Regions from separate parts of the Streptomyces sp. 8N616 genome, predicted to be linked through region 2. Evidence: riboswitches for the same ligand, from Rfam matches in the RefSeq annotation. Region 2 holds a riboswitch; the other holds the start of a gene.
The links. A riboswitch is a leader RNA that binds a small molecule or an ion and turns the genes downstream of it on or off. The one in region 2 is predicted to bind ZMP and ZTP.
Positions count from the first base shown of each region.

Region 1: it holds a riboswitch for ZMP and ZTP, as region 2 does, so the genes downstream of both, glyA (serine hydroxymethyltransferase) here and ACTWQC_RS18405 (bifunctional 5,10-methylenetetrahydrofolate dehydrogenase/5,10-methenyltetrahydrofolate cyclohydrolase) in region 2, are expected to answer to the same signal.

Region 1 is NZ_JBQQBY010000057.1:234-10,959, reverse strand. It holds gene trpS (tryptophan--tRNA ligase) at 1-858, opposite strand, end outside; gene ACTWQC_RS33825 (RNA polymerase sigma factor) at 914-1,540, shown strand; gene ACTWQC_RS33820 (hypothetical protein) at 1,533-2,429, shown strand; gene ACTWQC_RS33815 (hypothetical protein) at 2,545-3,252, shown strand; gene glyA (serine hydroxymethyltransferase) at 3,256-4,527, opposite strand; ZMP/ZTP riboswitch at 4,565-4,656, opposite strand; gene rocD (ornithine--oxo-acid transaminase) at 4,771-5,976, shown strand; gene ACTWQC_RS33800 (glutathionylspermidine synthase family protein) at 6,175-7,392, opposite strand; gene ACTWQC_RS33795 (hypothetical protein) at 7,400-7,810, opposite strand; gene ACTWQC_RS33790 (aminotransferase-like domain-containing protein) at 7,928-9,613, opposite strand; gene ACTWQC_RS33785 (carboxymuconolactone decarboxylase family protein) at 9,661-10,170, shown strand; gene ACTWQC_RS33780 (isocitrate lyase/PEP mutase family protein) at 10,167-10,726, shown strand, end outside.
Region 2 is NZ_JBQQBY010000018.1:118,640-137,578, forward strand. It holds gene ACTWQC_RS18365 (nitrate reductase subunit alpha) at 1-45, shown strand, start outside; gene narH (nitrate reductase subunit beta) at 45-1,718, shown strand; gene narJ (nitrate reductase molybdenum cofactor assembly chaperone) at 1,715-2,419, shown strand; gene narI (respiratory nitrate reductase subunit gamma) at 2,416-3,156, shown strand; gene ACTWQC_RS18385 (carbonic anhydrase) at 3,258-3,827, opposite strand; gene ACTWQC_RS18390 (family 43 glycosylhydrolase) at 4,320-6,707, shown strand; gene ACTWQC_RS18395 (DUF488 domain-containing protein) at 6,856-7,398, opposite strand; gene ACTWQC_RS18400 (sulfatase family protein) at 7,774-9,306, opposite strand; ZMP/ZTP riboswitch at 9,423-9,513, shown strand; gene ACTWQC_RS18405 (bifunctional 5,10-methylenetetrahydrofolate dehydrogenase/5,10-methenyltetrahydrofolate cyclohydrolase) at 9,534-10,397, shown strand; gene ACTWQC_RS18410 (ATP-binding protein) at 10,821-12,260, shown strand; gene ACTWQC_RS18415 (roadblock/LC7 domain-containing protein) at 12,257-12,703, shown strand; gene ACTWQC_RS18420 (DUF742 domain-containing protein) at 12,700-13,059, shown strand; gene ACTWQC_RS18425 (GTP-binding protein) at 13,037-13,636, shown strand; gene ACTWQC_RS18430 (cytochrome P450) at 13,633-15,075, shown strand; gene ACTWQC_RS18435 (cytochrome P450 family protein) at 15,170-16,372, opposite strand; gene ACTWQC_RS18440 (MAB_1171c family putative transporter) at 16,369-17,595, opposite strand; gene ACTWQC_RS18445 (hypothetical protein) at 17,592-18,134, opposite strand; gene ACTWQC_RS18450 (hypothetical protein) at 18,282-18,939, opposite strand, start outside.

The sequences.
Region 1 (10,726 bases), on a different contig from region 2:
CTCGTACTTCTGCTCGAGTTCGGCGATACCCGTGCCGGTGAGCGTGGCGTAGATCGTCAGCAGATTGCTGATCCCGGGCTTGCCTTCCTCGTCGAAGCGGATCTCGGTGCCCGTGTCGGTCACAGCGCTCTTGATCTTCTTGGCCGAGACCTTGGGCTCGTCGAGCAGGTTGATGATGCCCTTCGGCGCGGACGCCGACTTGCTCATCTTGATCGTCGGGTCCTGGAGATCGAAGATCTTGGCCGTCTCCTTGACGATGTACGGCTCGGGAACCGTGAAAGTCCGGCCGAACCGGCCGTTGAAGCGCTCGGCCAGGTCCCGGGTGAGCTCGATGTGCTGCCGCTGGTCCTCGCCGACCGGCACGGCGTTCGCCTGGTAGAGCAGGATGTCGGCGATCTGGAGGATCGGGTAGGTGAAGAGGCCGACGGTCGCCCGGTCGGTGCCGTGCTTCGCCGACTTGTCCTTGAACTGCGTCATGCGGGAGGCCTCGCCGAAGCCGGTGAGGCAGTTCATGACCCAGCCGAGCTGCGCGTGCTCGGGGACGTGGCTCTGCACGAAGAGCGTGCAGCGGTCCGGGTCGAGTCCTGCGCCGAGGAGCTGGGCGGCGGCGAGCCGGGTGTTGGCGCGCAGCTCTGCCGGGTCCTGGGGGACGGTGATCGCGTGCAGGTCCACGACCATGTAGAACGCGTCGTGGGTCTCCTGCAACGCCACCCACTGCCGGACCGCACCCAGGTAGTTCCCGAGGTGGAACGAGCCTGCGGTGGGCTGGATACCGGAGAGCACACGCAAACGAGGGCTTGGCGCGGAGCGCCTCGATTGAGGGTGGTGGTGGGTGACGGGCGGGAGAGCATTGGCCATGCGGCCCATTCTCTCAGGTGTGGAACCGATGCCCGGCCTCCGGTGTAGGAGAAGTGTGAGGACGCGGGAGGGGGCCGGCAGCGTGGCTGACGAGGCCGCGGTGATCGCGCGCGTACGGGCCGGGGAGCGCGAGGCGTACGCGGATCTGGTGCGGGCGCATACGCAGATCGCGCATCGCACCGCCGTGCTGCTCGGGGCGGGCGCCGATGCCGAGGATGTGGTGCAGATCGCCTTTCTGAAGGCGTACCAGTCGCTGGGGCGCTTCCGGGAAGGGGCGGCGTTCCGGCCGTGGCTGCTGCAGATCGTCGCCAATGAGACGAGAAACACAGTGCGGTCGGCGCGCAGGCTCCGTAGGGCGGTGGACCGGGAGGCGGCGAGGGTGGAGGCCGAGCCGCTGATACCGGAGTCCGCCGACCCGGCTGCCGCGGCGGTGGCGGGCGAGTGGCGCTCGCAGCTGCTGGCGGCGCTGGACGGGCTGAGCGACGAGCACCGGCAGGTGGTGACCTACCGCTATCTGCTGGATCTGGACGAGGCGGAGACGGCGCAGGCGCTGGGCTGGCCGCGGGGCACCGTGAAGTCGCGGCTGAACCGTGCGCTGCGGCGGCTCGAGCGGGCGCTCGGACCGCGGGACAGGGAGAGAAAGGGCAGGGAGAGAAGGGAGGGAGGTGACAGGCGTGGGTGACCCGGGCAGGGGCGATCGGGGCGAGCGCGATCACGGCAGGCGCGATCGGCTGCCGGACGAGCTGAGGGCGCTGGGGCGGGAGCTTCCGATACCTGCGGTGGACGCGGAGACGATGGTGGAGCGGGTGCTCGCCGGGCTGGTCGGCGAGCGGGTCCCGGATGCGGAGGAGGCGCAGGAGCCGCCGGGGCGAGGTGCGCGACTGCGCAGCTGGGCGCGGGCGCGGTGGCGGTCGCTGACGGCGGCGCTGTGCGGGCTGCTCGTGGTGCTCGCGCTGACGCCTCCGGTGCGGGCAGCGGTGACGGACTGGTTCGACTTCGGCGGCGTCGGGGTGCGGTACGACCCGTCGGCCGCGCCGCCCACGGACGCGGGAGAAGCCGGTACGGGACCGGCCGGAGCGGAAGGGCTCAGGGGCGGGCCTCCCGCGTGCCGCGGCGGGCTCGGCCTCGAGGACGCCGCCCGGCGGGCGGGCTTCCGGCCCCTGGTGCCCTCGGGCCTCGGTGCGCCGGACGTGGTGGAACTCTCGGCCGACCGGCGGGTGCTGTCGCTGTGCTGGACGCCCGGGGAGCGGGGCTCTGCTGCCCCGGCGGACGGGGTGGTCCGGCTCGACGAGCTGCGCGCCACCATCCATCCGGCGTTCTGGAAGACGACGACAGTGCCGTTCGAGCCGGTCGAGGTGGACGGCAGGGCAGGGCTGTGGTTCGCGGAGCCGCACCGGCTCGAGATCCGGCTGACCGACGCGGCCGGGCGCGCCCGGACCGAGACGGTGCAGACCGCGGAGCCGACGCTGCTCTGGCAGACGGAGGGCGGTCTCACGCTGCGTCTGGAGGGCGTGCGATCGAAAGAGCGCGCCCTGGAGGTGGCGGAATCCTCACGGGCACCGCGATCCTGAACCGGCAGCGTGGGTTGGGGCGGGAGTTCCGGAATTCGGGAACCTCACGGGCCCGGGCGGTGTACCAGAAGTGACGTGGTGCGGAGGGGCCGCATCACCCGTGGTTGGGGGAAACATGCGACGTATCGCCGCACTGGCAGGCACAGCGGCAGCGGCCGCGCTGGCCGCGTTATTGACGTTATTGACCTGCTCCACTCCGGCCGTCGCAGGCGGCCCGACGAGCGTGCTGATCACCTCGCCCACGACCGATGAGGCAACGGCACTGCTGGTCGACTCGGAGCGGTACCGGCGGCTGGAGAGCCTGCTGGGCCCGCCCGCGGGCGAGCAGAGACGCCCACCGAAGCTGGATGAGAACGGCGGCGCTTCCGGGCGGCAGATCAACGTCAGCTGGATGATTCACGACGTGTCCGTGTGGCGCACGGACGGCATCTATCCGGACGCCGAGACGGGCGAGGTGTGGATACAGACCGTCGCGAACGGCAGAGACGGTAGAAGCGGCAGAGACAGCGCCCGGAAATCCGGCCCGGACAGCGGCTTCTGGCACGCGGCGGAGAAACCCGAGGAACTCCTGGCCCTGCTCAGCGATCTCGGGGTCCTGGGCAAGGAAGGGCCGGCCCGGGGCATGTCAGGCGCCGCCGGGGAGCGGACGGCCCCGGCCGCCGCGTCGCACCCGTCGTCCGACGCGGTCGACGCGTGGTGGAGCCTGCCCGGTTTCGCCGCGGGGATAGGCATCGGCTGCGGCGGCACCGTGCTCATACGCCGCTGGCTGATCCGCCGCACCGTTGCCGAGCCGGGCCCACGACGTCAGGTCCTGGACGTGTAGCCGTCAGGCCGTGGGAAGGCCGGGTGCAGGGTGGGCGGCCATCACATCGCGGACTTCGGCGCGGATCGCGGTGAGGGCGCCCTCGTCACCGTTACGGGCCGCAGTCACGCCCCGGTCGATCCAGTGGGCGACGAGCGGCATCTGGTCGGTGCCGAGACCGCGCGAGGTGAGTGAGGGGGTGCCGATGCGGATTCCGGACGGGTCGAACGGCTTGCGCGGGTCGTAGGGCACCGTGTTGTAGTTCACGACGATGCCGGCCCGGTCGAGGGCCTTCGCGGCCACCTTGCCGGGCACCTCGTTCCGCGTGAGGTCCATCAGGATCAGGTGGTTGTCGGTGCCGCCCGAGACGAGATCGAAGCCGCGCTCCAGCAGAGATTCGGCGAGTGCCTTGGCGTTGGCCACCACGGCGTGCGCGTAGTCACGGAAGGAGGGTTGCGCCGCCTCGTGGAGGGCGACCGCGATGGCGGCGGTGGTGTGGTTGTGGGGGCCGCCCTGCAGCCCCGGGAAGACCGCCTTGTCGAGCGCCTTCGCCTGCGGTTCGCCGGACAGCAGCATCGCGCCGCGCGGTCCCCGCAGGGTCTTGTGGGTGGTCGTGGAGACCACATCGGCGTGCGGGAACGGGGAGGGGTGGGCGCCACCCGCGACCAGGCCGGCGATGTGGGCGATGTCGGCCACCAGGACCGCGTCCACCTCACGGGCGATCTCCGCGAAGGTGGCGAAATCGATCGTGCGCGGAACCGCGGTGCCGCCACAGAAAATGATCTTCGGTCGCTCCTTGAGGGCCAGTTCGCGCACCTCGTCGAAGTCCGTCAGCCCCGTGTCGGCGCGCACGCTGTACTGGACACCACGGAACCACTTGCCTGTCGCGGAGACGCCCCAGCCGTGGGTGAGGTGGCCGCCCATCGGCAGCGCCATGCCCATCACCGTGTCCCCCGGCTCGGCGAAGGCCAGATAGACGGCGAGGTTGGCGGGCGACCCGGAGTACGGCTGGACGTTGGCGTGCCCGGCGCCGAAGAGGGCCTTGGCCCGTTCGATCGCGAGGGTCTCGACCGGGTCGATGTTCTGCTGGCCCTCGTAGTAGCGGCGACCGGGGTAGCCCTCGCTGTACTTGTTCGTCAGCACCGTGCCGGTGGCCTCGAGCACGGCCTGGGAGACGTAGTTCTCGCTGGGGATCAGCCGCAGGGTGTCGGCCTGGAGCTGCTCCTCATCGGCGATCAGCGCGGCGAGCTCGGGGTCCGCGGCGGAGAGGGCGGGATGCGAAAGGGATACGGTCACGGCGTCCTCCGGGTCGATTCGTGTGTCGGTTCACGAACCCGGGTGCCCAGGCGGGCGGCACCTCGTGGGGGAAGGCCGCACACTGCTTCCTCGTGGTCGTTTCCACGCGCGCCAGTCGCAATGTGCCCGCACAGTCTATTGCCTGGGCAGTTCCGGAGCAGTTCAGGAAGGTTTCTTCGCGATCCACCCGAGCGACGATAGAAATGAGCAGCAAACCGCCGCTACACCGAACGGAGTACTGCCGTGACGACTACGGAACGCAGCATCGCCGCCGCCGAGGCACACAGCGCGCACAACTACCACCCGCTGCCGGTCGTCGTCGCCTCCGCCGAGGGCGCCTGGATGACGGACATCGAGGGGCGGCGCTACCTCGACATGCTCGCCGGGTACTCCGCGCTCAACTTCGGCCACTGCAACCGAAGGCTGATCGATGCCGCCAAGGCTCAGCTGGAGCGGGTGACGCTCACCTCGCGCGCGTTCCACCACGAGCGGTTCGCCGACTTCTGTACCCAGCTGGCCGAGCTGTGCGGCATGGAGATGGTGCTGCCGATGAACACCGGTGCCGAGGCCATCGAGACGGCGGTCAAGACTTCGCGGAAGTGGGGTTACCAGGTCAAGGGCGTGCCGGGCGGCCAGGCGAAGATCGTCGTGGCCCGCAACAACTTCCACGGCCGGACGACCACCATCGTCAGCTTCTCGACCGACCCCGAGGCGCGCGCGGACTTCGGCCCGTACACCCCCGGCTTCGAGATCGTGCCGTACGGCGATCTGACGGCGATGGAGGCGGCGCTCACCGACAACACCGTGGCGGTGCTGCTCGAGCCCATCCAGGGAGAGGCAGGGGTACTGGTGCCGCCGCCGGGCTACTTCCGGGCCGTCCGTGAGCTGACCCGGGAGCGGAACGTTCTCTTCATCGCGGACGAGATCCAGTCCGGCCTCGGCCGCACCGGCCGGACCTTCGCGTGCGAGCACGAGGGCGTCGTCCCCGACATGTACGTCCTGGGCAAGGCGCTCGGCGGCGGAGTCGTCCCGGTCTCGGCGGTGGTGTCCTCGCGCGAGGTGCTCGGGATCTACCACCCGGGCGAGCACGGCTCCACGTTCGGTGGCAACCCGCTCGCCTGCGCGGTCGCCCTCGAGGTGATCGCCATGCTGCGCACCGGCGAATACCAGCAGCGCGCAGCCGAGTTGGGCGAGCATCTGCACGCCGAGCTCGGCCTGCTGATCGGGGGCGGCGCGGTCGAGGCGGTCCGCGGCCGAGGGCTGTGGGCGGGCGTGGACATCGCCCCCACCCACGGCACCGGCCGGCAGATCTCGGAGAAGCTGATGGACCAGGGCGTGCTGGTCAAGGACACCCACGGCAGCACGATCCGGATCGCCCCGCCGCTGACCATCAGCAAGGAGGACCTGGACTGGGGTCTGGACCGGCTGAGGGCGGTGCTGACGGGCTGACGCCGGCCCGGGACGGCCGGGTGGCTGCGGCACCCGGCCGTCGTCAGTCCGTCTCCGTCAGCCGGCCAGTCCATCGGCCGCGGCATGGAAGACGTCACAGCTCCCTTGGGTTGGGACAACTCTCGAACCGTGGGAGCCGACCGTGAACACCCGTGAATCACAAGGGAATTGAATCCCAGTCACATTTGAATTCCCGAGTCAGCGAATGACATGCGGGAGGAAGCGGGCGTACTCGTCGGTGACCAGGCCGGAGGACTCGCGGATCCCGAGCCCCGCCGCCTCGTCCTCCACGACCCACGCGCCGAGCACCACCCGGTTTCCGTCGAAGTCCGGCAGCGGGGCCAGCTCCTGGTAGCAGCAGGCCTCGTCCCGTACGACGGGATCGGCGGCCCGCTCGACGCCGGACGCGGCGCCCGGCCCAGCGCCCGGCTCGTGGACCGTGACGCCCGCGCCCTCCCGCCCCAGCAGCGGCTTCGCGACGTACCCGGTGGTCTCGGCCAGCTCGCGCGGGCCGTCCAGATAGGCGGGCAGGAGGTTCGGGTGGCCCGGGAAGAGCTCCCACAGCACAGCCAGCAGCGCCTTGTTGGACAGCAGCATCTTCCAGGCGGGCTCGATCCAGCAGGTCGTGCCGGTACCGCCACCGTTGTCGAGGGTGTCCAGGACGTGTGGCGCGAACGTGTCCGTGGTCAGCCACTCCCACGGGTAGAGCTTGAAGCAGGAGCGGATGAAGCGGAGCCGGTTGTCGACGAAGCGGCCGGAGAGCCGGTCCCAGCCGATGTGCTCCATCGAGATCGCCTCGGTCTCGAGCCCGGCCTGCTCGGCGGTCTCGCGCAGATAGGCGACCGTCATCAGGTCCTCGCCGAGCTCGTCCGCCGCCGAGTGCGCGAAGTGCACAGGGCCCGGCGGCAGCAGCGCCGCCTGCCGCTTCCAGCCGTCGACGAGCCGCTCGTGCAGCGAGTTCCACTGGTCGGCGCCGGGAAAGCGCTCCTCCATCCAGAACCACTGCGGGCTGGCCGCCTCCACGAGCGAGGTGGGCGTGTCGGCGTTGTACTCGAGCAGCTTCGCCGGTCCCGTGCCGTCGTAGCGGAGATCGAACCGCCCGTACAGGGAGGGCAGTTCGGCCCGCCGGCGCCAGGACTCGGCGATCCGCCCGGCCAGCCGCGGATCGGTGACCCCGAGGTCCGCGAAGCGGTCGTACGCGACGATGTGCTCGGCGGCGGCCAGGCACATCCGGTGCAGCTCCTCGACGACCTCCTCGAGGGCCTCCACCTCCGGGAGCGAGAACGCGTAGTACGCGCTCTCGTCCCAGTACGGCCGCAGGGAGCCGTCCGGGTAGCGGGTGAGCGGGTAGATCAGCCCCTGCTCCTCGACCGTCTGCTGCCAGCCGGGCCGGGGCTCGATGGTGCGGCGGTCCATGGAGCGGTCAGCCGCCGGAGCTGCCGGAGCCGCTGCCGAAGCCGCCCCGGCTGACCCCGGAGTTGCCGTCGTCGTACGAGCTGCCGCCGGAACCGGAGCCGGAACCGGAGCCGCCGGAGCCCTTCGTGAAGGAGCCGCCGTCGACCCAGCCGTCCTTCTCCGTGCCGCCGTAGTACCAGGCGGCGTCCCCGGACCGGCTCTTGCGGCTCTTGCCGCTCCTGGCACTCGTCCCGACGCTGCCGCCGCTCTTGCAGTCCTTGGAGCCGATGACCCGGTAGCCCTTGGAGTACAGGTAACTGTCCCGGTCCACGCACCGCTTGTCGGGATCCGAGCCGCATGCGGTGAGCGCCGCCGCGAGCGCGCCCATCCCCCCGAGAATCACCGTGCCGGACCGCAAACGAGCACGAGCAGCCGCCATCTGACGTTCCTCCCCCGTCGTGTTCATGTCCACTTGATCGAAGATCAGCGTAGATGCCGGACGACTGGCCCCCGCACCGGGGGCCGCCCTCACCCGGGACCGCCTCACGGCCCAGCGCTACGGCAGCGCCCGGCACAGGGCGTCGATCGCGCCCGAGAAGGCGTGCTCCGGCGGGGTGCCGTAGCCGACGACGAGGGCATCGTCGGCGGACTCGGACTCGGACCCGTCGGGATCGACGGACGCGACGGACGCGACGGGAGCGACGGGAGCGAGGGGGCCCGGAGCCGCGGCCTCGTGCCGGTAGCGGCTCATCCCGTCCAGGGCCAGGCCGTGCCAGGCCGCGGCGCTGCTGATGACGGACTGCTCGGTGCCCGCGGGGAGTTCGAGTACGGCGTGCAGACCGGCCGCGATACCCGTAACACGGATGTGCGGGGCGTGCTCGGCGAGCGCGGCCACCAGGTGGTCGCGGCGGCGCCGGTAGCGCAGCCGCATCCCGCGCACATGCCGGTCGTATGCGCCGGACTCGATGAACTCCGCGAGCGTCAGCTGGTCCAGCGTGCTCGCCTGCCACTCGATCTCGCCCTTCGCCGCCGCCACCGGCGCTACGAGCTCCTCCGGCAGCACCATCCACCCCAGGCGCAGGCCGGGGCTGAGGCTCTTGCTCACCGTCCCGACGTAGGCGACCCGCTCCGGGTCGAGGCCCTGGAGCGCGCCGACCGGCTGCCGGTCGTAGCGGAACTCGCCGTCGTAGTCGTCCTCGATGACGAGCCCGCCGGTGCGGCGCGCCCAGTCGACGACGGCGGCCCGGCGGTCGGGGTGCAGGGGCACTCCGGTCGGGAACTGGTGCGCGGGCGTGAGCAGTACGGCCCCGGCGTCCGGGAGACCCGCCAAGCCGTCCGTCCGCGCGCCGCGTTCGTCGACGGCCAGCGGGGGCGTACGGAGTCCGGCGCGGGCGACGATGCGCCGGTGGACGTCAAGACCGTACGACTCCACGGCCATCGTGCGCGTGCCCGCCCGCCGCAGCACCTCGGCGAGCAGCCGCAGCCCGTGCACGAAGCCGGAGCAGACGACGATCTGCTCCGGGTCGGTCAGGACGCCGCGGGCCCGCGCGAGGTATCCGGCGAGAGCGCGGCGCAGTTCGGGGCGGCCGCGCGGCTCGCCGTAGCCGAAGGCCTCGCTGGGCGCGGCCGTCAGGGCGCGGCGGGCGGCGGCGAGCCAGGCGGCCCGGGGAAAGGATGCGGCGTCGGGCGAGCCGGGGAAGAGGTTGTGGACGGCGGGGCGAGGAGCGGGGACGGGTCCGCCCCCGCGGCCTGCCTCCGTACGGCCTGCCTCCGTACGGCCTGCCTCCGTACGGCCTGCTTCCGTACGGCCTGCTTCCGTACGGCCTGCTTCCGTACGGCCTGCTTCCGTACGGTCCGCCGCCGTGCGGGCAGTCGCACGGTCCGCCGCCGTACCGGCCGTCCGATGTGCCGCCGTCCCGGCCATCCCCGTACGCGCCATCCCCGTACGCCCCGCCGTGCGGGCCGGATTCGCGCGTCGGGCGACCCTGGTGCCGGAGCCCTGCCGGGCCGTGAGCCAGCCCTCGGCGACCAGTTCGGCGTACGCGTCGGCCACCGTGTTGCGGGCAAGGCCCAGGTCAGCGGCGAGGGAGCGGGAGGAGGGCAGCCGCGTGCCCGGCGCGAGCCGCCCCGTACGGACCGCGTCCCGGAGGGCCCGGATCAGCGCCGCGCGTACGCCCGACGTACCGCCCGCCGGAAGATCCAGATGCAGATCGGTGCCGAAATTGGCCCACGTTTTCCCCATGGAAATGGACCATACTCCTGGGGCAATACAGCCATAGCGTAGGGCCCATGACGACGAACGAGATCACCCGCGCACCGCAGGGACGCGGCCCCCGGATGAACCTGTCGCAGCACGCCCCGGAGATCTACAAGGCGATGGTCCGGCTCGACGCCGCCGCCTCCAAGGGCGTCGACACGGTCCTCGCCGAGCTGGTGAAGATCCGGGCCTCGCAGCTCAACCACTGCGCGTTCTGCCTCGACATGCACACCAAGGACGCGCGCGCGGCGGGCGAGCGCGAGGACCGGATCTACCTGCTCAGCGCATGGGAGGAGGCCACCGGCTACTTCACGGAGAAGGAGCGGGCGGCGCTCGCCCTCACCGAGGCGGTCACCGTCCTGACCGACGGCTTCGTCCCCGACGCCGTCTACGAGCGCGCGGCCGAGCACTTCGACGAGACCGAACTCGCGCACCTCATCGGCCTCATCCTCACCATCAACGCCTGGAACCGGATCGCTGTGACGACACGCTCGGTCCCCGGCGCGTACCAGCCGGGCCAGTACAAGGGCGGCCTGGTGTGAACGCCGCCCAGGCGTTCCGAGCGCTGCACCACGGACGGGAGGCGGGCGACCCGCTCGTCCTGCCGGGACCGTGGGACGCCGTCAGCGCCCGCGCCTTCGCGGACGCGGGCTTCCCCGCCCTGGCCACGCCGAGCGCGGGGGTCTCGGCGGCGCTCGGGTACGAGGACGGCGGCCACACCCCGCCGGACGAGATGTTCGCCGCGATCGCCCGGATCGTACGGGCCGTGGACGTCCCGGTGTCGGCGGACATCGAGGACGGCTACGGGCTCGCGCCGAGGGAGATCGTCGAACGGCTGCTGGAGGCCGGGGCGGTGGGCTGCAACCTGGAGGACTCGGACCCGGCGGCGAAGCGGCTCAAGGACCCGCGGCGCCACGCGGACCTGATGGCGGAGGTCCGAGCCGAGGCGGGCGACCGGCTCGTGGTCAACGCCCGGGTGGACACGTTCCTGCGGGCCGGCCGGGGCGGCCGGGGCAGTGGGGACCGCCGGGGCGACGGGGGCGCCACGGCCGCGGAGGCGGCGATCGAGCGCGGGCGGCTGTACGTGGAGGCGGGCGC
Region 2 (18,939 bases):
GAGGTCACGACGATCCGGCGGCGGGGCCAGGAGGTGCGGTACTGATGAGGGTCATGGCACAACTCGCCATGGTGATGAACCTGGACAAGTGCATCGGCTGCCACACCTGCAGCGTCACCTGCAAGCAGGCATGGACCAACCGCGGCGGTGTCGAGTACGTCTGGTTCAACAACGTGGAGACCCGGCCGGGTCAGGGCTATCCGCGCCAGTACGAGGACCAGGACAAGTGGCGCGGCGGCTGGGAGCTGTCCAAGCGCGGCAAGCTCCGGCTGCGCACCGGATCCCGGCTGAGGCGGCTGCTGAACATCTTCGCCAACCCGGACCTCCCGGCGGTATCCGACTACTACGAGCCGTGGACGTACGACTACGAGAACCTGCTGTCCGCGCCGCCGTCGGACACCACGCCGGTGGCCCGGCCCAAGTCGCTGATCACCGGCGAGGACACCAAAGTCACCTGGGGAGCCAACTGGGACGACGACCTGGGCGGCGGTCCGGAGCAGATCGGCCGGGATCCGCTGCTGACCAAGGTGTCCGAGCAGGTGAAGCTCGAGTTCGAGCAGACGTTCATGTTCTACCTGCCGCGGATCTGCGAGCACTGTCTCAACCCGTCCTGCGCGGCGTCCTGCCCGTCCGGCGCCATCTACAAGCGCAGTGAGGACGGCATCGTCCTGGTCGACCAGGACCGCTGCCGCGGCTGGCGCCAGTGCGTCACCGGCTGCCCGTACAAGAAGATCTACTTCAACCACAAGACCGGCAAGGCCGAGAAGTGCACGTTCTGCTATCCGCGCGTCGAGGTCGGCATCCCGACCGTCTGCTCGGAGACCTGCGTCGGGCGGCTGCGCTACATCGGCGTAGTGCTCTACGACGCCGACGCGGTGCTGGAAGCGGCCTCGGTCGAGGACGACAAGGACCTCTACCCGGCCCAGTTGGGCGTGTTCCTCAACCCGCACGACCCGCGGGTGATCGCCGAGGCCGAGCGGGCGGGCATCTCCAGCGAGTGGATCGAGGCGGCGCAGAACTCACCCGTCTACCGGTTGATCGTCGACTATCAGGTCGCGCTCCCGCTGCACCCGGAGTACCGCACGATGCCGATGGTCTGGTACGTGCCGCCGCTGTCGCCCGTGGTGGACGTGCTCGCCGGGACCGGACACGACGGCGAGGACGCGAGCAACCTCTTCGGCGCGATCGACGCGCTGCGCATCCCGGTGGAGTACCTGGCGGAGCTGTTCACCGCGGGCGACGTCGGGCCGGTCCGTGCCTCGCTGCAGCGACTTGCCGCGATGCGTTCGCACATGCGCCGGATCAACCTCGGCGAGCCGAGCACTCCGGAGACCGCCGAGTCGGTGCGGCTCACGCCGGATGAGGTCGAGGCCATGTACCGGCTGCTGGCCATCGCCAAGTACGAGGAGCGGTACGTGATCCCGAGCGGTGCGGGGGCGGACGCGCACCGGCTGGACGCGATCGCCACGGGGTGCAGTCTGGACGGCGACGGCGGGCCGGGCATGACCGCGTTCGACGCGATGGCGGAGAAGTTCCACCTCACGGACACCCCCACGGACACCAACGGCGCGGCGCCCGAGGACAAGGGGACTCGCATCAACCTGCTGAACTGGGACGGCAAGCGCACCGACGGCCTGTTCCCCGCCCCCCATCAGGAACCGAACGGCTCCGGCCCTCACGACGCCGAGCAGGCGCCGGCGGCGGAGGGCGCCCGATGAGCCCGCTCCGGCTGGGCAAGCGAGGGCCCGGGACCACGTCGGCCGAGCACCTGTCCGAACAGCAGCGGCGGATCGTCTGGCGGCTCGCAGCGCTGCTGCTGGACTATCCGACCGGGCAGACGCTGAACCTGCTGGAGGAGATGGCGGCGGCGGCCGGTTCCGTGCCCGCGCCGGCGGGACCCGCCTTGGTCTCGTTCGTGGACGACGCTCGCCGGATGTCACCGATGGACCTGGCCGCACACTATGTGGAGACCTTCGACCTGCGCCGTCGCAGCTGCCTGCATCTGACCTACTACGCCTACGGGGACACTCGTAAGCGTGGCATGGCACTGTTGCGGTTCAAGCACGCCTACAAGGCGGCCGGCGTCACGCTGGGCGACCACGAACTCCCGGACCATCTCGCCGTGGTGCTGGAGTTCGCCGCGACCGTCGACCCCGCATCAGGACGACGCCTGCTCGTCGAGTACCGACCCGTCGTGGAACTGCTCCGGTTGTCCCTGGTGGAGGGCGGGTCGCCGTATACGCATGTGCTCGACGCGGTGTCCGCGACCCTGCCCGACCTTGGCACGGCCGACCGGCGACGGATCGCCGAACTGGCCGCACAGGGCCCGCCCGAGGAAGAGGTCGGTCTGGAGCCGTTCGCGATGGATCCGTTGGCGATGGAGCCGACGACGCAGCCCGGGATCGGAGGACGCCGGTGATCACCTTGCTGTGGCTCGCCGCACCGTACGTGGCACTCACCTCCTTCGTGCTCGGGCATGTCTGGCGCTACCGGCACGATCAGTTCGGCTGGACCACGCGGTCCTCGCAGCTCTACGAGAGCAGGCTGCTGCAGCTGGGCAGCCCGCTGTTCCACTTCGGGCTGCTGGCGGTGATCGGCGGGCACGTGCTCGGCATCCTGATCCCGGCGAGCTGGACCGAGTTCGCCGGCGTCTCGGAGGGGGCGTACCACGTGCTCTCGGTGTCGGCCGGCACGCTGTCCGGGCTGGCCACGGTCGCGGGCCTGGCGATTCTGCTCTACCGCCGAATCACCGTGCCCGCCGTGCGCAAGGCCACCACGACCAACGACAAGGTCATGTATGCGCTGCTGACCGCCGCCATCGCGACCGGGATGCTGAACACGGTCGGCAGCAACCTCATCGGTGGCGGCTACGACTATCGCGCCACCGTCTCACCGTGGTTCCGCAGCCTGTTCTCGCTGAACCCGCAGCCGCACCTGATGGAGGGCATTCCGGTCAGCTTCCAGGTGCACAACCTCGTGGTGCTCGGCCTGCTGGCGATCTGGCCGTACACACGCCTGGTGCACGTGTTCAGCGCACCGCTGGGCTACCTGGTCCGGCCGTACGTGGTGTACCGCAGCCGAGACCCGAAGGGCCCGGACGCCCGCCGTTATGCACGCGCGTGGGAGACGCCGACGGCCCCACCCACCCGGCGCTGACCCGCTGGATGAGAGAGAACCGACAACATGGTCCGGGGCCAATGCCGTTGGGTGGGTTCGGGGCGGGTGTCGTCCTCAGCCGCCGGCTTGGTCCCGACCGGTCAGGAAGGCGCGCCGGCCAGGACTTCCACCTCGCCGGTGTCGAGCGAGTAGTAGGCGCCGACCACGGCAAGGGCCCCCTTTCCCACGAGTGGGGCCAGGTCCTGGTTGGAGCGCAGGTCGGCCGCGGTCAGCGTGACCTGGGCGCGGGCCATGGTCTCGGCCGGGTCGGCACCGCCTTCCCGGACTGTCTGCTCGTACGCCGGCCGCAGAGCCTTGGCGATCGCCTCCAGATTGCCGGGCAGCGGTTTGCCGTCACGCATGGACTTGTATGCCGCCTCGACGGCGCCGCAACGCTGATGCCCGAGGACCACGATGAGCGGAGTGCCACTCGTCATGGGCCCGTACTCCACGGAACCCGTGACCACCGGGCCGACCGCCTCCCCGCCCGTGCGCATCACGTAAAGGTCACCCAGCCCGGTATCGAAGAGGAGTTCAGGCGGCACCCGGGAGTCGATGCACGAGAGGATCGCGCCGAAAGGTGCCTGCTCCTGGGCTACGAACTGGCGCCGGTTCGGATCCCGGTCGGGATGTCGAAGGTCTCCGCTCACCCAGCGCTTATTGCCGTCCATCAGTCTCGCGAACGCCGCGGCGGGCGTGGCCGGCCGTGCTTCCGGCGAAGCGCTGGTCGCCGACGGGGTGCCGCTCGTCGATGAGCACCCCGCAAGCGCGACCGTGGCGACCGCAAGTCCGCCGGCAAGCAGAGCTCTGCGATCCGGATGTCCCGCTCTGTCCACCCGCGTTCCCCTCAGTCCGCTGAGACGCGTCCGTACGTCTCGATCAGGGCAATTGTTCAGCGCGGTGTGGGGGCCTGACGGCAGGCGCAAGCGGGCGTGGGCAGCTTTGCCACCGACGGCCCACAGAACCGGCTCGGGCGGCGGCTTGCGCCTACGCGGGGCTGGCTGCGGAGGCGTCGGGGCGGTGTTGCCTCGCGCCGGCGACGCATCTTTGCGGCGGAGCCCGCATCGTTCGAGCACCCGCTCGTACGCGTTGAACCGTTTTCCGTCCCGGCTCCGTTTGGCCTCGAACAAGCACCGGCTGGACGAGGGGGACACAGCATGAGAATGGGACTGACGAGGCCGGCCAGCCTGATCGTGAGCAGGCTGACCGCCCTGCGGTGGGCGTCCGCGGTCGCGGCCGGCATCGCGGCACTGCTCGCGGCACTGCTCGCGTGGCTGCTCACCGGGCCGTCGTCGGCCCCGACCACGGCCAGGGGCACGGGCATGGGCACGTATGCCAACCCGGTGACGGCGGGTGCCGTCGACACCTTCCCCGACCCCGTGATGATCCGCGGCAAGGACGGGTACTGGTACGCCTACGGCACCCAGAACCCGGTGTTCCAGAGCAAGGGCCGCGAGGACGGTGAGCGGATGCTGCCGATCCTGCGCTCGGCCGACCTGGTGCACTGGGACTACGCCGGTGAGGTCTTCACCCCGCGAACCCAGCCCGCCTGGCACAAAGGCTCGCGGCTGTGGGCGCCGGACATCCGGTACGTAGACGGCCTTTACACCCTCTACTACTCGGTGGTGGGCGTGGCCAACATCGGCGTGGCGACTGCCCCCACCCCGACCGGACCGTGGACCGACCGGGGCGCCGTGCTGCCGTCGCCGAGCGGCTGCCCTGCGGGCAACATCGACCAGGCGCAGTTCACCGACAAGGGTGGCCGGCCGTATCTGTACTGGGGGAGCTACGACACCCTCTGCGTCGCGAAGATGAACGGCGACCGGACCCGCATCGAGGGCCCGGTGACCCAGGTCGCCAGGGGGCGCCGGATGGAGGGCGGGTTCGTCGTCCGGCGCGGCGGCTACTACTACCTGTTCTACTCCGACGCGGGCTGCTGCGACGGTGCGTACAGCGGTTACCAGGTCAAGGTCGGCCGCGCGACCAAGCCGACAGGGCCGTTCGTCGACGACGAGGACGTCGACCTGATGGACCTGACCAGCAAGGGCGGCATCGTGGTCGGCGCGAACGGCAACCGCTGGATCGGCCCGGGGCACAACTCCCTCCAGACCGACCTGTCCGGTCAGGACTGGCTTGTCTACCACGGCATCCCCTCCGACCACCCGGACATGAAGCTGACCAGCGGGGGCAAGGTGAAGCCGACCAGGCGCCCGATGCTGATCGATCGGCTGGACTGGATCGACGGCTGGCCGGTCGTGCGCGCCGGCGCCGGGCCGTCAGAGGGCAACCAGCCGGCGCCGGTGGCCTCCTGGGACGTCGGCAGCACGTTCAACGACGGCTCGCTGACCGGCTGGCACGGCGAGGGCGCCGGGACGGGCGGCTGGTCGGTCGCCGAGAAGCAGGACGCCCACGGGTACGTGACCCACGCAGGGAGCGGCGCGGAACCCGCGTATCTGGTCTCGGACAAGGAGGCCCCCGCGGACCTGCGCGCCGAGGCCGACCTGAAGGTGAGCTCGGCCGGCGGCGCGGCCGGGCTGACGGTCGGTCATGTGAACCCCGGCAACCATGCCGTCGCCTGGCTGGACCGGGGCCGCAACGCGCTGGTGACCGACGTGGTGGTCAACGGCACCAGCCGCGGCGAGTCGGTGACCGCGCTGCCCTCCGGATTCCAGTGGGGCGCCTGGCACAATGTGGCGGTCGAGGTGCGCGGCACCCACATGACCGTCGAGGTGAGCGGGGACCGGCTCCGCGACGCGGTGGCCACCCAGGAACGCGACCTGCCCGCGCGGACGGCCCACCCCGGCCGAGTCGGCACCGCCGTACGCGGCTCCGGCGCCGCCGCTGACAACGTCGGCGCGGCGAAGCTCTTCACCCCGGTGACCAAGCGGGTGCCCGAGCCCAAGCCGGGCGCGCTGCTCCCGGCCCACAGCGACGAGTTCAACGGCGCCGCCGTGCCCGGCACGACCCCCGCCTCGCCATGGACATGGATACGCGGCGCGTCATCCGGAGTCACCATGACCGGCCGTGCGCTCTCGTGGCCGACCCAGGCTGCCGGACTGGGGAACAACAAGGCGTCGGTGCTGACACGGGGCGCGCCGAAGGGCGACTACACGGTGGAAACAAAGATCAGTTTCGCGCCGGGGCAGCCCACCCAGCAGGCCGGGATCGTGCTGTACGAGAACGATGATCGCTGGTTCAAGATGGTCCACTCGGTGCTGCCGGTGACCCGGGGACGCGGAACCGTGGTGGACGTCAGCGAGTTCGGCAAGGAGGGCGAGCGGCCGACGACCACGCCACCGACCGCAGTGGCCAACGGCCCGATGTTCGGCGGCCCCACCGCGGACACCATGTGGCTGCGCCTGTCCCACCACACCGACACCGCGCACAACGAGCACGAGGTGCGCGCGGCCACCAGCCGGGACGGTGTGCACTGGGTGCACAACGGCGTGTGGACCCTGCCGGTCAAGGGCGATCTCAAGATCGGTCTGGTCTCGATGAACAAGGCCGGAGCGGTCGCAAGGTTCGACTACGTGCGCACGTACGGCGGCTGACGGCCAGCCAGGGCCGCCCGGCCGCCCGGCCCGCCCGGGCACGCCTCCGGAGGAGAAGCGGGCCCGGGCCGAGCGAAGGAAGCGAGCCGAGAAGCAGGCCGACGTATGAGGCGCCTGCACCAGACCGTGCCCCCCGCGGCGACCGGGTTCACCCCGGGAGAGGAGGCTGGCCCGCGCCATAGACGAGCAGGCGGCGTTCGGGCAGCAGGCGCGCCTCGGGGCTCGGGAGGTGCGGTTGCAGTGTGCCGTCGTGCATGAGGTGAAGGACCTGGACCTCGCGGGCGAGGACCAGGAAGTCGGCGATCATCTTGCGGTGGCAGCGCCACCACACGGACTCCGCGCACATGACCGCGGTGCGTTCCCCGGCAGCCTCGGTGAGCAGCACATCGATCGCGGAGACGAACTCCGGCGAGCGCATGTGGGCGGCGTACCCGCAGAAAGCACGGTTGCGCAGCGCGGTGTCGGGCGTGTCCGGCCGTGCCTTCCGCCAGCCGCCGAGCCGCTTTTCCCACCGGTAGGCGATTCCGGTCTGCGGCAGCCATTGCGACATCGCGTCGCGGTTGGCGTCGGGATTGTGCCGGCTGCCCGGCGCCGTCCGCACGTCGACCAGCCGGCGCACCCCGGCGCCATGCAGCAGCCGCGTCATCTCCCTGGCGTCAGCGGTGCCGTGGCCGAAGCTCAGCAGTTGCATGTCACTCACGCGACCCTTTGCCCTGCGCGGCGCGAGACGGCCTCGTGGCCGCAGGCGCCGTCCACACGCATCGAGGGAGCGGCCCCAGACGGCTTGCATGGTCTTCCCGGCGTCTGCTGGGCCTTTTCCGGGATGGCGCCGCTGCCGGCGACTTGCTTGCCGAACTCCCCGAAGGCCGGGTGGCTGTCGTGTGCGGGCCGCCGCCTCCACTCGTCGTACCCGGAGCTGTGGGGATACGCCGCACAGGTCATGACCAAGATCTCCTTCCGGGGGAGTGTGGCATCCCTTCATCTCAGTAGCAGATGCCGATGCGTCTGCAGTGACGTCAGCCCGTACCTGGTTCCGTGTCGTGGGCGGGAGGCGGCGCGGCGCGCCCTATTTCCGGATACGCGACGCGGCATGGCAGCTCTCCGCGCCCCGGCAGTGCTTCAGCGCTGTGAGGGTTTCGTGCAGGGAGGCGCGCTGCTCGGACGGGATGGACGCTGCCAGGTTCTTCAGCTCTTCTGGGTCGGACTTGACCGAGTAGTACTCCCGCTCCCCGTCGGCGTACTCGACGTAGAGGGCGTCTGCGGTCCTGATCGCCTCGTAGCTCGGGGGGTTGCCGCTGTCGTCGGGCGCCGCGTCCGGGTCGCCCTTCCTGGACGCCGGGTGACGGTGTTCGACGAGTACGGCTTGGCGCCAGTCGTCCTCCGGCCGGCCGTGCATCAGCCGGGCGAGGCTTCGCCCGTCGCAGGTCGACGGCGGCTTCACGCCGGCGAGCTCCTGGAAGGTGGGGTTGAGGTCGACGTTCTCCGTCAGTTGCGGAACATGCGCGCCGGCCGGCACTCCGGGACCGGTGACCATCATCGGCACCTTGATGTCGGTGTCGTAGGCGGTCTGCTTGCCCGGGCGGAGCCGGTGCTCGCCCATGTGGAAGCCGTTGTCCGACGAGAACACGATGTACGTGTTGTCCGCCAGGCCCTTCGCCTTGAGCTCGTCTTCCAGGTGCCCGATCATCGCGTCCACTGCCTGCACGGAGCGCACCCGCTTGGCGAACTTCTGGTCGATCTGCTTCTGCTCTTCGGACGTCAGCGGCGACAGCTGCCTCTGCCACTTCGGCGTGGGCGTGGACGCCCGGTTGTAGGCGGCGGTGCGCGGGGCCTTGAGCGTGGGGAACTTTCCGGCGTCTCGCGGTGCCGGGGTGGAGGGGCCGTGCGGCGTGAAGGTCGCCACCTCCAGCATGAACGGCTTCTTCGACTTCGCCGAGGTGTCGATGAAGGACGTTGCCTTAGCCGCCAGCACGTCCGTCAGGTAGTCCTGGGCGTCGTGCCCGTAGTGCACGACCTTGCCGTTCTCGTTGAGGTTGTAGTTGAACCCCGGGTACCCGTTGCCGGCGACGTCCCATTCGTTCCAGCCGGACGGAACGTACGGTGTGGGCGTGCCGTTCTTGTCGGCGGGCTTGTAGCCGTTCAGGTACTTTCCCATGAACCCGGTCCGGTAGCCGGCGCGTTGCAGGGCGGTCGCGAAGCTCCTGCTCTCGTTGCCGTTCTTCATGAAGGCGCCGTAACCGCCGTCGCTTCCGTTGTTGGTGAAGACCCCGGTGTTGTGCGGGTATTGGCCGGTGAAAACGGACGTGCGCGACGGGCAGCACAACGAGTCGGTCGTGAAGAAGTTCGAGAAGGTCGTTCCGCGTTTCTGCATCTGCCGTACGTGCGGCATGTACTGCACGAGGTTCCACGAGAGGTCGTCGGTGAGCACGTACACGATATTGGGCTTCCGCGCGGCCGCCGTGGTGCCGCCGTCGGTCGGCGAAGCGCTTTCAGTGGCCTGACCGGCGTTCGGCCCCGGCGAACACGACATCAGTAACGCCGCGACAACGGCGATACAGAGTCCGGCCGTGGCCGTACGACGGTGACGAGTACCCAGCATGAACAATGCCTCCACGGTTGAGCGTTTCCTGGCGCCCCGCACCGTAGGGTCCGACTTTGTGGAAACCTTGTGGCGCCCCCGTCCTGAATGCCTTTTCGACCCGCTCGACTAGACTGCGGGCGGGCCGTTACTGGCGCGACGAGGTGGAGCACCACCGGGAAGCGGTCTGACAGCAGTTGTCGTATGCCGTGCGCCTGGGCGATCCCTCGTGACGCAGGAGCAGGTGCATGACCGAGACGACACGTTCCGCCCGTCTGATGGACGGCAAAGCCCTCGCCCAGCGCCTCGTCGCTGAGGCCGCCGCCGGGGCGGCTCAGCTCCGCGAACGCACCGGTACCGCTCCGTGCCTGGCCACCGTACTGGTCGGTGACGACCCCGCCTCGGAGACGTACGTACGAATGAAGCGCAACCGGTGCGCGAAGGCGGGCATCACGTCGCGGCACGTGCCGCTGCCCGCCTCTCTCAGCACCGGCGAACTGGTCGAGAGGGTCAGCGAGCTCTCGCAAGACCCGGGCGTGCACGGCATCCTGCTCCAGCACCCGGTCGGCCCGCACATCGACGAGCGGGCCGCGTTCGAGGCGATCGCGCCGGAGAAGGACGTGGACGGGGTCACGCTGAGCTCGTTCGCGTCGATGAGCTTCGGCCTGCCCGGGTTCGTGTCCTGCACGCCGGGCGGGATCTTGCGGCTCCTGGATCAGTACGAGGTCGACCTGGCGGGCAAGCACGCGGTGGTCGTGGGGCGCAGCGCGATCCTGGGGAAGCCTGCCGGGATGCTGCTGCTGGAGCGCAATGCCACGGTCACCTACTGCCATTCGCGCACCCGCGACCTGCCCGCGTACATGCGCGAGGCCGATGTACTCATCGCCGCCGTCGGCCGTCCGCGCTTCGTCGTGGGCGCGGACATCAAGCCGGGCGCCGTTGTGATCGACGCGGGCTCCAACCCGGGCAACGTCGGAGACGTGGACTTCGAGACCGCCCGGGAACGCGCGCGCCTGATCACGCCCGTCCCCGGCGGCGTCGGGCCGATGACCATCGCCACGCTGCTCACACAGACGGTCCAGGCGGCTGCACGGCAACTGGCCGCCGCCTGACCGGTTCGGGTGTGGGTGCCGAATATTACGTCCGCCCTGATCGGTGCCCGCCGTCGGCGGCTCTCCGCCGTTGCCACAGCCTGGCGGCGTTCCTCGGCCCGTTTTGCGGAACGCTGGGGAGCACGTTGGGCCACATGCCGTCAGGCCGCGCCTGCGCCCCGTTCCCGGCGCACGGTGGCGACCTGTGATGGTCCTGTGACGGTCCGTCAGTTAGGTCAGGAGCTTGAAGTATCCCGCCATAGCTAGGATGATCGGCGCACTCCCGTTCCCGTGGTGAACGCGGGCGTTCCGGCATGGCAGACGCCGCTGTGCCGATGGTCGGCTCGCGCCTGTCGGAACCCGATGAGCCACGCAGCCCGTACCCGCGCTCCGCCTTGTCGCTTCCCCTCGGTCTGCTTCACCTCACCCGTCCATGAGGATCTGATGACACGACACATATCGGAGGCGGTGTTCTGGTTCCTGGCTGCCGGTGTGCTCACGGGCTTGGTCCTGTTGGTCCGCCAACGCCAGATGACCGCCACCCTGCGCAAGCGCCTGTCGGCGATGGAAGACAGCCTCCACGCTCGTGACGAGGAGGCGCGGCATCTGGTCGAGGTCCGTCTCCCCGCGCTGGAGGAAGTCCAGAAACAGCCCGGGCCCGTCGCCGAGCCCGGCCCGCTCGACCGGAGTTTGGCCGAGACTCCGTTCGGACAGAGCCTGCAGCAGGTCGTGGACTTGTTCACCGGGGCCTCCCACAAGGCCCAGTCCCGCGCCGATCAGTCGGCGAAGGCCGCGCTGAAGGCGGCCATGCGCGCACTCCAAGCCCTGGCGAACGAACAGCAGTTGGCCATCTCGGAGATGCAGGACCGGCATGACGACCCCTATATGCTCCAGGGCCTCTTGGAGATCGACCACGCGAACGCGCAATTCGGCCGGCGGGCCCAGGCCATCGCCGTCCTCTGCGGGTCCTGGCCCGGCAGGCAGCGGGTCGCTTCGCTGCTGATCGATGTCGTACGCGGTGCGACGTCGCGTATCCGTGACTACCGGCGCGTCGAGATCCACTCCCGAGTCGAGATGGACGTCGTGAGCCGGGCGGTGGAGCCGGTGGTCCTCGCGGTCGCCGAACTGCTGGACAACGCAGCTCGGCACTCGCAGCCCAACACCACCGTCGAGGTCAACATCCAGCCTGCGCACAACGGCGCCAGTGTGGTGATCGACGACGCCGGAGTGGGCATGGACGCCGGTGAGATCGAGGAGGCAGGCCGTCGCCTGTCCGGTCGTGAGGACATCGACATCAACCGGCTCGGCAATCCGCCGCAGTTCGGCTTCGCCGCGATCGGTGTGCTCGCCGCCCGCTACGGATTCAGCGTCTCGGTCGACACCCGGTCCCCCTACGGGGGTGTGCGCGCCGTGCTGTTCCTCCCGAATGCTCTCCTCAACCGCGTACGTCTCGTCGGTGGCAGAACCGGACTGGAGGCAGAGTCGGCACCCGCACCCGCAACCGCACCCGCACACGCACCCGCGCCAGCACCGGCATCCGCGCATGCCGCGCCAGCACCGGCATCCGCGCATGCCGCGCCCGCAAGGGACGCGGAGTCCGTCCTGGTGCCCGACGCCCCGGCGGCGCCGTCGGGGGCCGCGGAGCACGCGCCGTCAGCGGCCGCGGCCCCACCGGCGTCAACGGCCGGAGGACTGCCCAAGCGACGCCGCCGGTCCGCATCGGAACACGCGTCGGCCGACCAGACACCCTCCACCCCGCCGGGTGCCGAGGCCTCGCAGATCCGCCCGGCGCACGAGACCGCCTCCCGCATGGGTGCGTTCGCCCGCGGCACCCGATCCGGGCGCGACTCCTCTGCCGACGACGAAGGGAACTCGCAGGAATGAAGGACCATATGGCCAATGAGCTGGGCTGGATGCTCGACGAGGTCCTCAAGGTCCCCGAAGCGCGGCACGCGATCCTGCTCTCGGCCGACGGGATGCTCCGGGCCCATTCCCAGGGCATCGCGCGTGACGAGGCCGAACGGCAGGCAGCCGCGCTGTCGGGCCTGCAGTCGATCAGCCGCAGCACCGCCGAGTTCTGCGCCGAGGAGTCCTCCCCGTGGCAGCAAACCCTGGTGGAGTTCGTCGACGGGTACGTCTTCCTGGTCGCCGCCGGCGCGGGCGCCTATCTGGCCGTGTCCGCCACACAGCACGTGGACATGGAGGCGGTCACCTACCGCATGCACAAGCTGGTCGACCGACTGGGCAAGGAACTGACCAGTCCGCCGCGTGAGGACACCGACTCCGAGCCGCCCTCCGAGCCGCCAGGCACTGCCGGTCCGGCATGACCCGGCCTCACAGGCGCGAGCGGGGGCTGGTACGGCCGTACGTCGTGACGGACGGCCGAGCCCATCCGACCCGCAACACGCTCGACCTGGTGACGCTCGTGACGGCGGTGAACAACCGGTCCCTGAACGGGCTGAGCCCGGAGAAGCGCCGCGTCATGGAGCTGTGCCGAGGAGGAGCGCTGTCGGTCGCCGAAGTCGCCGGACATCTGACGCTGGCGATCAGCGTCACGAAGGTGCTGCTCAGCGATTTGATCGACAGCGGTCACATCACGACCCGGCCTCCCATACCCAAGGCCCAACTCCCCGATGCCCAGCTTCTGCAGGAGGTGCTTGATGGGCTCCGCTCCCGTCTCTGACCGCGTCTACGTCTCGCACAAGGTCAGGACCGCCGTAAAGATCTTGATCGTGGGGCACTTCGCGGTGGGCAAGACCACGTTCGTCGGCACGCTGTCGGAGATCCGGCCGCTGCGCACCGAGGAGACCATGACGCAGGCCAGTGAGCTGGTCGACGACCTGGCCGGGAGTCCGGACAAGACCACGACGACCGTCGCCATGGACTTCGGCCGCCTGACCCTCAGTGAACGACTGGTGCTGTACTTGTTCGGCGCCCCCGGGCAGAAGCGCTTCACCCAGCTCTGGAAGGACATGATGCACGGGGCTCTGGGCGCACTGGTGCTGGCGGACACCCGGCGACTGGACCAGTCCTTCGACATCATGGGCCTCTTGGAGGAGCACGGCATGCCGTACGCGGTCGCCGTCAACCAGTTCGACGGCGCTCCGGTCTTTCCCGAAACGGAGATACGCGAAGCCCTCGACCTGCTCCCCGAAACGCCCCTGGTCACCTGCGACGCCCGGGACGACGCATCGTCGGCCCGGGCCCTGATCTCCCTCGTCGAGTACCTGCAGACCCGTACCGCTCAGGAGCACCGATGACCCCTTCCCAACCCGAATCGGGCGCGGTGCCGCCGCCCGGCTGCCCGGCACACACCGACCAGGCCGACCAGGCCGAAGGAGCGACCGGCACGCGCACGGCTGAGCAACTGTACGGACCCGGATTCGCCGCCGACCCGGCCGCCACCTACGCGCGGCTGCGCAGATATGGCTCCATCGCGCCGGTGGAGATCGCCCCAGGCATCCGCGCATCGCTCGTCACCGGCTACGAGACCGCCCTCGAGGTCCTGCGCAGCCCGGAGCGGTTCTCCAAGGACCCGCGCCGGTGGCGGGCTCTCGCCGACGGGACCGTACCGCCGGACAGCCCGGTCGTGCCGATGATGATGTACCGGCCGAACGCTTTGTGGACCGACGGCGACGAGCACACACGGCTGCGCGGTGCCATCACCGACAGTCTGAGCCGCGTCGATCCGAACGCCCTGCGCGGCTACGTCGAGCACAGCGCCGACACCCTCATCGACAGATTCGGTCCCGAAGGACAGGCGGATCTCCTCGGCGATTATGGCGCGATCCTGCCTCTGCTCGTCTTCAATCAGCTCTTCGGCTGCCCGCCCCACATCGGGGACAAGCTGGTCGAGGGCATGTCCGGGATCTTCGATTCCAACGCCGACTCCGAGAAGTCCAACGCGCTGCTCTCCGAGGGCGTTGCCGACTTGGTCGCTCTCAAGCGGAGGCAGCCGCGGGCGGATGTGACGTCGTGGCTGATGGCGCACCCCGCGCAGCTCACGGACGAGGAGATGATGCACCAGCTGGTGGTGCTCATGGGCGCCGGCACCGAGCCCCAGCAGAACCTGATCTGCAACGGGTTGCGGCTGCTGCTGTCCGACGACCGGTTCGCCGGCGACCTGGCGGGGGGCAGTACGCCCGTCGAGGACGCGCTCGACGAGGTGCTGTGGACGGACCCGCCGATGGCGAACTACGCCATCCACTACCCGCTCCATGACCTGGAACTGGACGGAACCCTGCTGCGCGAGGGGGAGCCCATCCTGATCAGCCTGGCAGCCGCCAACACCGACCCGGCCCTGGCCAGCGACCGGCGGGGCGGCAACCGCGCACACCTGGCATGGAGCGCGGGTCCGCACACCTGCCCGGCGAAGAGCCCCGCCCGGCTGACCGCCGCGGTTGCGGTGGAGAAACTCCTCGACCGGCTGCCGGACATGGAACTCGCCGTCGACGTAGGCAAGTTGGAGTGGCGGCAGGGCCCGTTCCACCGGGCTCTGGCCGCCTTGCCGGTGCGATTTCCCCCCATCACCGTGCCGGTCACCGCTCAGGAGCCCTCCGGAACCGGCGGACCGGAGGCGAAGTCCGTCCCACCGCCATCTGATCCGAGGGAAACACCCACGGCTGGGGCGGACGCCTCCGAGGCCCGGGACCGACGGCCCTGGTGGAGGCCCCTGGTCACGTGGTGGCGTGGGCAGTAGAGCAACAAGTGGGCAGGAGGCGACGCATCTCTGCTCAGGGACTGCTCAACCGCGCTTCGCGGTCAGGAAGGGCGGGCGACAGTCAGCCGGCCGGCTACCAGACGACGGGCAGTTCCAGCAGGCCGCGGGTGCGGAACGATGGGTACCACCTCAGTTCGTCCGCGGGGACGGCAAGGCTGAGCGAGGGGAACCTTCGCAGGAGGGTGGTGAGGGCGATGCCGCCCTCCAGCCGCGCGAGGGGGGCGCCGAGGCAGTGGTGGATGCCGTGTCCGAAGTCCAGGTGGGGCCCGTTGCGAGAGGCGTTGAAGGTGTCGGGGTCCTCGAAGCGCGCGCCATCGCGGTTGGCGGAGGTCAGGGAGAGCCATATCCGCTCGCCGGCCGGGATGACGACGCCGCCGATCCGTACCTCTTCGAGGGTGAAGCGGCGTGAGGCGAGCATGGAGGGCGAGTTCCAGCGGAGTGTTTCGTCCAGAGCCGCTTGCACGGGGAGGCGTCCTTCGCGGACGGCGCGCAGCTGCTCGGGGTGGGTGAGCAGGGCGAGGGTTGTGTTGCCGATGAGGTTGACGGCGTTGTCGTAGCCGGCGAACAGGATCAGAAAGACCATGGCGACCAGTTCGGGCTCGGTCAGCCGGTCGTGCTGATCGCGTGCCGCGATCATCCCGGACAGCAGGTCGTCCCCCGGGCGGGCGCGCTTGTCGGCGATGAGGCCGAGCAGGTACCGGTGCATGTGCCGCATGGCCTCGCGGGAGCCGAGCGCGGCATCCGGCTCCGGCGAGCGCAGGGTGTTGGTCCACGTCCGGAAATCCCTGCGCGCTTCGTCGGGGATGCCGAGGAGTTCGCAGATGACGGCCAGCGGCAGGGGTGCGGCCAGAGCGGTCATCACGTCCATGGGCGGCTTGGTGAAGCCGTCGAGGAGTTCATCGGTGCGCGACAGGATGCGTTCGCGCAGTCCCTCGACGCGCCGCTGGGTGAATGCTCGGGAGACCAGGCGCCGCAGACGGGTGTGGTCGGGAGGGTCGAGGTTGAGCAGGTGGCGGTCGAGTTCCGGTGGCATGGACGGGCCGTGGGCTCCACCGCTGCGGGCGTTGCGCTTGTCCAGGGACAGCCGGGGGTCGGCGAGTGCCGCGCGGACGTCCTCGTAGCGGGTGACCAGCCATACGGCGGCGCCGTCGGGTGTGGTCGTCCTGTGGACCGGGCCGGCCTTCCGCAGCAGGGTGTAGCCGGCGTGCGGGTCGGCCAGGAGCGCATCGTCGAACACAGTGGGGTGCCCGGTCGGTCGGTGTCCGGTGCCGTTCACGGGGTGTCCACCAGGGCACCCGGCTGGGACAGCGCCGCACGGACGATGGGGGACCGGCGGAAGGCGTCGGCGACCAGGGCCAGCCACGCGCCTTCCTCACGGAGGTCGCCCTCCGCTGGATCGTGGGGAGTGACGGTCTCCCGGCCCGGGGTTCCGGTGCCGCTCGCCCTCGCCTTCAGCGCGGCAGCGATCTGGGCAGCCTCGACCACCGCTTTGAGACGGTCGCCCGTGAGGTTGCGTGCTTCACCGAGCCGCCGCGCGGTGTCGGCCACGTCGGGGTGGTAGTAGGGGCGCAGCGCGAGCTGGCCGTCCCGGATCTCGATGATCTGCCGGCCGAGCAGGAAGGTGACGTCTCGCGCCGCCCAGCGAGCCAGGCGGGAGGCCGGCGGGTAGAGCACGAGGTCGGGGAACTCGCGGGCGATGACGCTCCACAGCGGGTGGAGCCGCTGGTACGAGCGGTAGTCCATGACCCAGGTCCGGGCCCTGTCCCACCCCACACCCCAGGCCGGCATGGTGAAGCCGACCGCGAACAGGAAAGCCGACACACTCGCGGACATGGGTGCCACCACGGAGTTGACGTAGTCCAGAGGGGAGGAGCCGAGGCGCTCCCAGACGAGCGAGACGAGCTTCGGGAGCGAGTATCCCAGGCCGAAGGCCGCGCCCACGGTGACGCAGCGCAGGCCGCGGCGCATCCAGGGTTTGTTGACGGCCTTGGCGTAGCGCCAGCACAGGCGGATCAGGCCCACCATGCCGATCGTGAAGAGAAGCTTGTAGACGAGCAGGAACTCGGTGATGTAGGGCGTGTCCGCGTAGTGCACGTCGAAGTCGATCGGGTGCTCCGCATCATCCACCCTGCCCAGTGAGAAGAGCACCGCCATGGCGATGATCGTGGCTCCCGCGTACCCGACGAGGATGCGGTGCCACAGCCGCACCGCGGACTGCGCGGTGGCCCAGCTGACCAGGAGGGCCAGGAAGGACACGTTGCAGATGGCCACGGAGGTGTAAATGATCAACGTGGCGATGTTGGGTATGCCGAGCAGGGCGTCCACCCGCACGTAGATCGCGGGGGAGGCGAAGACGAAGGGTGCCGCGAAGGTCGCGATCGCCAGGCACAGCAGCCTGAGTTCTTTGTTGCGCCAGTCACGGGCGAGGTCTTTGAGCTTGTAGAAGAAGGCGCTCCAGGTGACGATCGCAAGGAAGCCGTACACGAGGGTGAAGATCACGCGTCATTCCTTCGTGTGGAGCTGCGCTCAAGGGAGCGCTCCAGGTGGGTGACGAGATGGGCCACTTCCGGGGGGACGTCGGCAACCGCACGGTCCGTCACCGCGTTTGCGCGCATGGAGATCAGGGAGGCGATGAGTTCGGCTGCCCTCTCCTCCTGACTGGTGTACTGCGTCCGCCCCAGCACGACGCGGACGAGCTCGGGGTCGAGGGTGGGCATGAGCAGTCGGGAGACCTCGTCGTGCAGGGCGGGCGTGGCTTCGTGCCGGCAGAGCAGGTGACCGATCTCGTGCAGGATGATGTGCACTTGGTGGACCCGTGACGTCCGCTCCTGGTAGAGGATGTAGTCGACGTCGTCCGTGGCCACCCACAGCCCGCACGGGCTGCCCTCGCCGACCGGTAGGGGCATCGGCGCAAGGGAGATGGCGCGTCCCCGGGTTTCCTCCAGGCGGTCGCATAAGGCGTTGATGTCGAACGGGTCGGGGATCTGCAGTTGTTCGACGATCGCAGCGCAGTGCTTGCGGAGTTTGTGGTCGTTCATCTCCCCGTCCCAGGGATGGCTGTCAGGCTGCTGCCAGCGAGCGAAGATCATTACTGGGCCCCGGCCTCTCCTGCCATTCCGCGGGTTCCGACCGGCGCTGTTGGTTCCGGATGGGCGGCAGAGCGTCGGTGACAGCCGGACCGCGGGTCACTGAAGGGGTGTCCGACCAGGAGACCGACTGGATGAGCGGGGCGGCTCCATCCGCTGCCGGGCCCCGGTCCTGCCCAGGTGCTCAATCATGGGGACCAGCGCGCGCAAGGCGTCGTCGTCCAGAGAAGCGACGGCCCGCAGCGCGACTTCGCGTGCTCCAAGTCCCTTGAGCGAGCCCAGGAGTTCGAGATCGTCGTGGACCCGGGACGCGACGGCGTCGTCGAAGAAGTAGGCGGTGGGGACTCCGAAGAAGTCGGCGACGGCCCGGAGCTGCTTGCCCGTTGGGTTGTCTTGCCCCCCGGAGCGGAGTTGCCCGAGGTATCGCTCCGAGATCCCACCGGATGTGTCGCCTGCGGCCTCGGCCTTCGCGGTGACGGCGTCGGCCACTTCCTTGGTGCTGTACGGGCCGCGCCCCTGGGGGCGTACGTTCGCGAACAGATGGTTGAGTCTGTCCGACAGCGGTGCCGAAGTGGGCGCCGGTGCGGAGGCGTTGGGCATCGACGGATCGGTGGCGACCTGGGGGCGGTGCTGTTCCTCGGGCCCGGACTCGAGGAAGTAGGTGACCGGAACGGCGTAGACGTTGGCCAGGGCGCGGAGGCTGTCGACCCCGGGGTTGGTGACGTGGCCGTTGCGGATGTTCAGGACCGTCTGATGG